Regions from separate parts of the Candidatus Thiodiazotropha sp. AKAK2 genome, predicted to be linked through region 1. Evidence: predicted binding sites of a transcription regulator. Region 1 holds the regulator's gene; each other region holds the start of a gene.
What was found. Region 1 encodes sigma-54, which starts transcription at its own class of promoters, with help from an activator protein. Its sites were predicted from a motif close to TGGCANGNTNCNTGCTT; they were not measured.
Positions count from the first base shown of each region.

Region 2: a site for sigma-54 is predicted at 1,335-1,351, ahead of nifH (nitrogenase iron protein). Genes of this name have one in related genera too.
Region 3: a site for sigma-54 is predicted at 878-894, ahead of AC4IE8_RS10235 (PEP-CTERM sorting domain-containing protein). Genes of this name have one in related genera too.

Region 1 is NZ_JBSYOP010000031.1:85,500-87,705, forward strand. Features, by position in the region: gene hpf (ribosome hibernation-promoting factor, HPF/YfiA family) at 1-108, opposite strand, end outside; gene AC4IE8_RS14375 (RNA polymerase factor sigma-54) at 262-1,746, opposite strand; gene lptB (LPS export ABC transporter ATP-binding protein) at 1,953-2,206, opposite strand, start outside.
Region 2 is NZ_JBSYOP010000015.1:186,855-189,060, reverse strand. Features, by position in the region: gene nifD (nitrogenase molybdenum-iron protein alpha chain) at 1-283, opposite strand, end outside; gene nifH (nitrogenase iron protein) at 385-1,263, opposite strand; gene AC4IE8_RS04760 (NAD(+)--dinitrogen-reductase ADP-D-ribosyltransferase) at 1,452-2,206, shown strand, end outside.
Region 3 is NZ_JBSYOP010000022.1:313,427-315,632, forward strand. Features, by position in the region: gene AC4IE8_RS10230 (AI-2E family transporter) at 1-747, shown strand, start outside; gene AC4IE8_RS10235 (PEP-CTERM sorting domain-containing protein) at 942-1,592, shown strand; gene AC4IE8_RS10240 (OmpA family protein) at 2,099-2,206, opposite strand, start outside.

The DNA.
Region 1 (2,206 bases):
ATTGATAACATTATCAAAATGCCGCTCAAGACGTTCGAATTTATTATCTACATAGCTTTTCAAGGCATCGGTTACTTCCACATGATGACCGGTAACGCTTATTTGCATAATTATCTCCTGTCTTAGATGAGTTGGCTCATCACTCTGACCGACTCGTTGAATCGATTCCCGAAATCATCGATCAGGCTGACCATGAAGCCGGATTCGGCTTTTACCACAACCCCTGTTTTCATAGACATCCTACCTGACAGATCGATTCACCTACATCAGTCGTTTACGCTCATTCGATGGCGGTATGCTCATCGATTCACGATACTTTGCCACCGTTCGGCGGGCCACTTTGATGCCCTGCTCCGATAGGATGGCGGCGATCTTGTTGTCACTGAGCGGTTTGCTTGTATTCTCAGCGGCAATCAATTTTTTAATCAGTGCACGAATCGCAGTGGAGGAGCACTCTCCCCCGGCACTGGTATTGACGTGGCTGGAGAAGAAATACTTGAACTCCAACGTGCCACGCGGGGTATGCATATATTTCTGGGTCGTCACCCGGGAAATGGTCGATTCATGCATCTCCAGCGCCTCGGCAATATCCCTTAAAACCAGCGGCTTCATAGCCTCCTCGCCATGTTCAAAAAAGCCCCGCTGATATTCAACAATCTTACTCGCTACGCGCAGAATAGTCTCATTACGGCTCATCAGGCTTTTAATGAACCAGCGTGCCTCCTGCAGATGATTCTTCAGAAAAGTATTGTCGTCGCTCTGATCCGCCCGCCGGATCAGTCTGGCGTAATCATTGTTGACCCGAAGTTTGGGGGTAACCTCGCCATTCAGCTCCACAACCCAGCGGTTGTTACGCTTGCTGACGAAGACATCCGGAATCACATATTCAGGCTCACTGTTTGCAATGGCCGTGCCCGGATGGGGATTCAGGGTTCTGATCAGGCGCATCATGGCGGCGAGCTCCTGCTGATCCACCTTCATGCGACGTATGATCTGATTCTGATCCTGGGCGGAGAGCAGATTGAAGTGATCCCGGCAGAGTTTTATCGCCTGATCCCGATAGGGGGTCTCTTCCGCCAATTGACGCAGCTGAATCAGCAGGCAGTCCTGGGCGCCCTGGGCTCCGACACCCGGTGGATCGAATGCCTGAATCCGGTGCAGCACCGCCTCGATATCCTCCAGAGTCGCTTCCTCATCATTCAGCGAACTCAGAATCTCCTGCAGATCGCCTTTGAAGTAACCGTCCTCATCGATACTGTCGATCAGGGTGGTGGCTATCAGGATATCCTGTTCGGTAAAAGGGGTCAGGGTCATCTGCCAGACCAGATGGTCATGCAGGGTTACAGTGCCGCTACGCTGTACCAGATAGTCATGGTCTGCGGCATCACCGCCGCTGCTGGCCGGTGGCAGGTAACTGTCGTAGACATCGGTCCATTCACTGTCCACCGGCAGATCCTCAGTCAGCTGACTGCTGTCGGTCTTAATCTCCCGCTCGTTATTGATATCATTCGACCCCTCGACTTCCTTGCTCTCGCGGGTCTGCTCGCCACTCTCCTGAGCATCCCCCTCCTTTTGCAGTTGAGTGCTGAACTCCTCTTCGCCCTCGAGCATCGGGTTGGTCTCAAGCACCTCCTGAACCTCCTGGCTCAGATCGAGCGCAGAGAGCTGCAACAGGCGGATTGCCTGCTGCAATTGAGGTGTCATGGTGAGATGTTGTCCGAGTCGGAGCTGTAGAGCCTGCTTCATAGCAGAGATATCTTTGAACCTGGTATGTTATTTGTATGTCTTTATTCTCATTTTAGCTAAAAATAGCCGTCTACGGAAAGATTCTTCTTCACTGAGTCGATTCTCCTGGATTCACTTTGCACTCCAGTATATTCCACGCTCATTGACACCACCTTCGGCTTACCTGCCGCCCCCTGTTTAATCCATTAAAAAACAGCGCTATAGACTCACATCGTAAAATTCTCACCCAGGTAGACACTGCGTACCTCCTGGTTATCGAGAATCTCCTCAGTGGTTCCCTCCGCCAGCACTTTACCACTGTTGATAATGTAGGCCCGGTCGCATATATCCAGTGTCTCCCTAACATTATGATCGGTTATCAGGATCCCAATCTTTAGCGATTTCAGGTGCTGGATGATCTTTTTTATATCGATCACGGCAATCGGATCGACCCCGGCAAAGGGCTCATCAAGCAAAACGA
Region 2 (2,206 bases), on a different contig from region 1:
CGGCACGGGAGTACTGGCCACAACCAACCGGACCGTGGGAGATATGAATCATATCCTTGATTGGACCCCACACCACACCTTTCGAACCGGCGTAAGCACAACCACGGATGGTCATCACACCAGGCAGGGATTTACGGTTGGATGTAATGCACTTTTTAGACTGTTCAACCTCTTGGTCATTGACCGTGAGATGTTTGGCACGATCCTTCTTGGCATTTTCAGGATAGACTTCGAGCACTTCCTGGATGAGGGCTTCAGTCTCTTCGCGTGTCATATCTGACATAATATTCTCCTTCACCTGCCACCACTAATCTGTGGATGCACAGGCTGTGAAAAAATGATAGATGGATACCGGCCCCGAAAGGCCGGTTTAATCCGAATGACTTAGGCAGTTTCAGCCGCGGCAGTCTGACCAACAATGCTCTCGTCTTCCTCTTCCATGATGCCAAATTCCATCAGCAGGTCTTCGAGTTCATCCATCGTACAGGGCTCAGGAATCACCAACATTTTGTTATCAATTACCTTTTTCGCCAGAGTACGGTACTCATCAGCCTGTTTGTGGGTAGGATCGTACTCAATGACTGTCATACGACGAATTTCAGCGCGCTGTACAGCATTGTCACGTGGAACGAAATGGACCATCTGGGTACCCAGCTTGGCAGCCAGGGCTTCGATCAGCTCATCTTCACGATCGGTATTACGTGAGTTACAGATCAGACCGGCCAGACGAACACCGCCTGAATTGGCATATTTAACAATACCTTTTGAGATGTTGTTGGCAGCATACATAGCCATCATCTCACCAGATACAACAATGTAGATCTCTTGTGCTTTGTTTTCACGAATCGGCATCGCGAAACCACCACACACAACGTCACCCAGTACGTCGTAAAATACAAAGTCAAGATCCTCTTCGTAGGCGCCTTCCTCTTCAAGGAAGTTAATCGCAGTGATAACACCACGGCCGGCACAACCTACACCTGGCTCAGGGCCACCAGACTCAACACATTTGATGTCGCCGTAACCGGATTTAAGTACGTCTTCCAGTTCCAAGTCCTCGACAGTACCAGCTTCGGCAGCCATCTCCATGATAGTGTTCTGAGCTTTGGAATGCAGGATCAGACGAGTGGAATCCGCTTTCGGATCGCAACCGACGATCATGACTTTCTTACCAAGCTCGGCCAGACCAGCGACCAGATTCTGGGTCGTGGTAGACTTACCGATGCCGCCTTTACCGTAGATTGCACATTGACGCAGTGCCATGTTGGATCTCCTTACTATTGTTGAATCAGTAGTGACTAAAGTCGTTTGTGGTCACGTGGACAACCTAGGTTTTGCAAGCGGTGTGCCAAAATTGAAAATATTGTTTAATTTGTTGTTTTTATTGAATATAATTTTATACATACAGCAAAATATTGAGGTCGGGTTCGCGACAATCACCCAGCATATGTATGGATGAATACAAACAATCAGCCACATCGGGCAGTTCTTTACCCGCCTATGCACGACTGCCAATCAACCGATGTAACCTGCCGGCAGTCATCCTAGGCAGTCTGACCTTTCAGCAACATCCGGTAAGGCTTTTTTTAGATGGTGTGGCGGAATTGCATGCAGACTTATTCATTCATTTACAACAGGTGCCTGAGCGGGAGCAACGCGCTATCCACTTTATGGATTACATGCGTTCGGGATTTCTACTCGACAATTTGGATGAGGCTGGCTTCAGTGAGGAGGAACAACACCGTTTTAAACGTGATAAGGCAGACTATCTGAGAGTTTTGCGGGGTTGGATGTTTGATGCTGACGGGAAGGAAGCGGCTGTTATGAAAAGTTGGGTGGAATCCAGATTTGGACTCCGGACAAGAAATCACCAGGGTCCATTGGGGGACTATACGACAGAGCACTATCAAACCTATCTGACTGATCGGGCGAATGGACTCTACAATACGAATGGACTGGAGGCCCAACTCGATCTGCTCTATACCTATTGTCAATACGAAGTCGAAAAACTGTTCCCGGAACAAACCCATCTCACCCTTTACAGAGGCATCAATCAGATCAAGGAGCATGAGATACTCCACCAGTTCAGTAAACGGGAGTATGTCATTCTGTTAAACAATCTCAATTCATTCACCAGCCAACGAGAAAGAGCAGATGAATTCGGTGATTACATCCTGCAGGCAAAAGTACCTCTGGTGAAATTGCT
Region 3 (2,206 bases), on a different contig from region 1:
AGTAATCTGCCAAGCTACCAGGAGGTCCTAAAACAGCAGAGCCAACGACTGGTCAGCTGGCTGGGTGAGCAGGGTGTGGAGCTGGAGCTGAAGGCCCTGACAACCTATTTCGATCCGGCGAAAGCTATGGCTCTGGCGGGCAGCCTGATGAGCAGTTTGGGTAATGTGCTGACCCAAGCCTTTCTGATTCTCATTACGGTTATCTTTATGCTGTTCGAGGCGAATGCGTTTCAGGCCAAGCTTAAGGATCATGCGGAGAGTCCCGAGCGCTCCCTGGCCAGAATTGAGGCGATCACATCGAGTATTAAACGCTATATGGTGATCAAAACCTCCACCAGTTTGCTGACCGGCGTTCTGGTTGCGGTGTTGTTGGCACTGCTCGGGGTTGATTACCCACTGCTCTGGGGTACCTTGGCATTTCTCTTCAACTATGTCCCCAACATCGGTTCGATCATCGCTGCTGTTCCAGCGGTTTTGCTGGCCTTGATTCAACTGGGTCCGCAGATGGCGGCGTGGGCCGCAGCTGGCTATCTGATCATAAACAGCGTGGTCGGTAACGGTATCGAACCTCGTTTCATGGGTAAGGGGCTTGGGTTGTCGCCTTTGATTGTGTTCATCTCTTTGGTTTTCTGGGGGTGGATTCTGGGTCCGGTGGGGATGTTTCTATCGGTGCCATTGACCATGACCATGAAAATTGTGCTTGATAGCAATCAGGATACTCGAGGCTATGCGGCAATGTTGGGATAATCTCTCGAACAGTTCGCTTAGTGTCTGATGCAGCTTTTAATTCTTTTCCGGTGTCGGATTATTTGACAATCTGAATTTTCACCGTCGAAACCTCTAAAAAAAGTGCCTTCAAATCAATGAGATAAAATCTTGGCACAAGTGTTGCTAACTATCTTGCAAAACGTAGGTTACAGGTTTTACTGAGGTTCAAAAACATGAAGAAAATTCTTAGCTCGGTTCTGATGTTTGCTGCTCTCTGCCTGAGCAGCGCTGCACAGGCCTATCCCATCAACACCATCGAGACAGTAGCTGATTTCGGCAACAATCCAGGCAACAGCCGCAATAATGCAGCAGGTTATTACATCTGGAGTAACGAGTCTTATGATGAATGGTCAGTCCGTTGGACCGGTAACGATTTCGGTGACGTGATCCGGGGCAACTGGGGCGGCCGTATCTTCCTCACTGAACTGGAAAGTGACAGTGTGGTTGAAGTCAGTTTTGAACGCCGTGACGATCTCACCGTGCTGCAAGATGTAGGTGGTAGTCGCGACTACATCTATTTTGATGCGTTTGCCGGTGGAGGTTATGACGGTTTCAACTTCTCACTGAACACTCAGTACTATGCCGTACTCGACTTCAGTCTCTGGAGCCCGCTGTTTGCAGGTGAGCCGGCATCCCTGGTTGAAGGTACAGGCATCTACATCGGCCAGGACTTCGAAGCTCCGATGGTGCGTGTGGCTGAGCATTATGGCAACGTCTCGCAAAAATTCCGCATCAGTAAAGTACCTGAGCCAGGTACCATGGCACTGCTCGGTATGGGTCTGATCGGAATCGGTGCCGGCAGATTGGCGCGCAAAAAGAAGTAGTCTGAAACACGATTTTAGTTGAAAGTTCTCCTCCATTAGAACGACATTAAGCCGCCTATTCAGGCGGCTTTTTTTATCCTGATTAATCTGTTTAGCTTCTTACGCCAACATTCTCCGGAATAAGTTCCAATCATTTGGATTGTGGGCCCTACCCACTCAGAGGGTGAGATTGCTATTGGCTGCAATTGCCGATTTGCTGAAAAGGGCAAAATGCGTGCATTTCATTGTGGCCAGTAAATCGTAAAAGCTTCGTAAAAGGCAGGCTATACGGAAGCAACCCGATTTCTTTTAATGACTCTATCTTGTCTTGCAATAGGGGAGGAGATCTTATGCGGGATGACGAAGTGCTAACGCACCGGGCCCTGTTGAGTAATTGGTGAGAAGCCGCATTGATTGGTGATCATTCGCGACCATCGGGATTCTCTCTATCTGCAAACGGTACGGGTGTACCCTGCACCATTTGAAGATATCCCAAACAGCCGCGAAGTTGTCCGCAGCGCGTAACGTCAATCCCGAATGACGATTTCCACCCGGCGGTTTTTCAAGCGGCCGGCAGCGGTCGTGTTATCGGTAATCGGTGTGGATTCACCCAGTCCTAGGGTGTCGATTCTGGA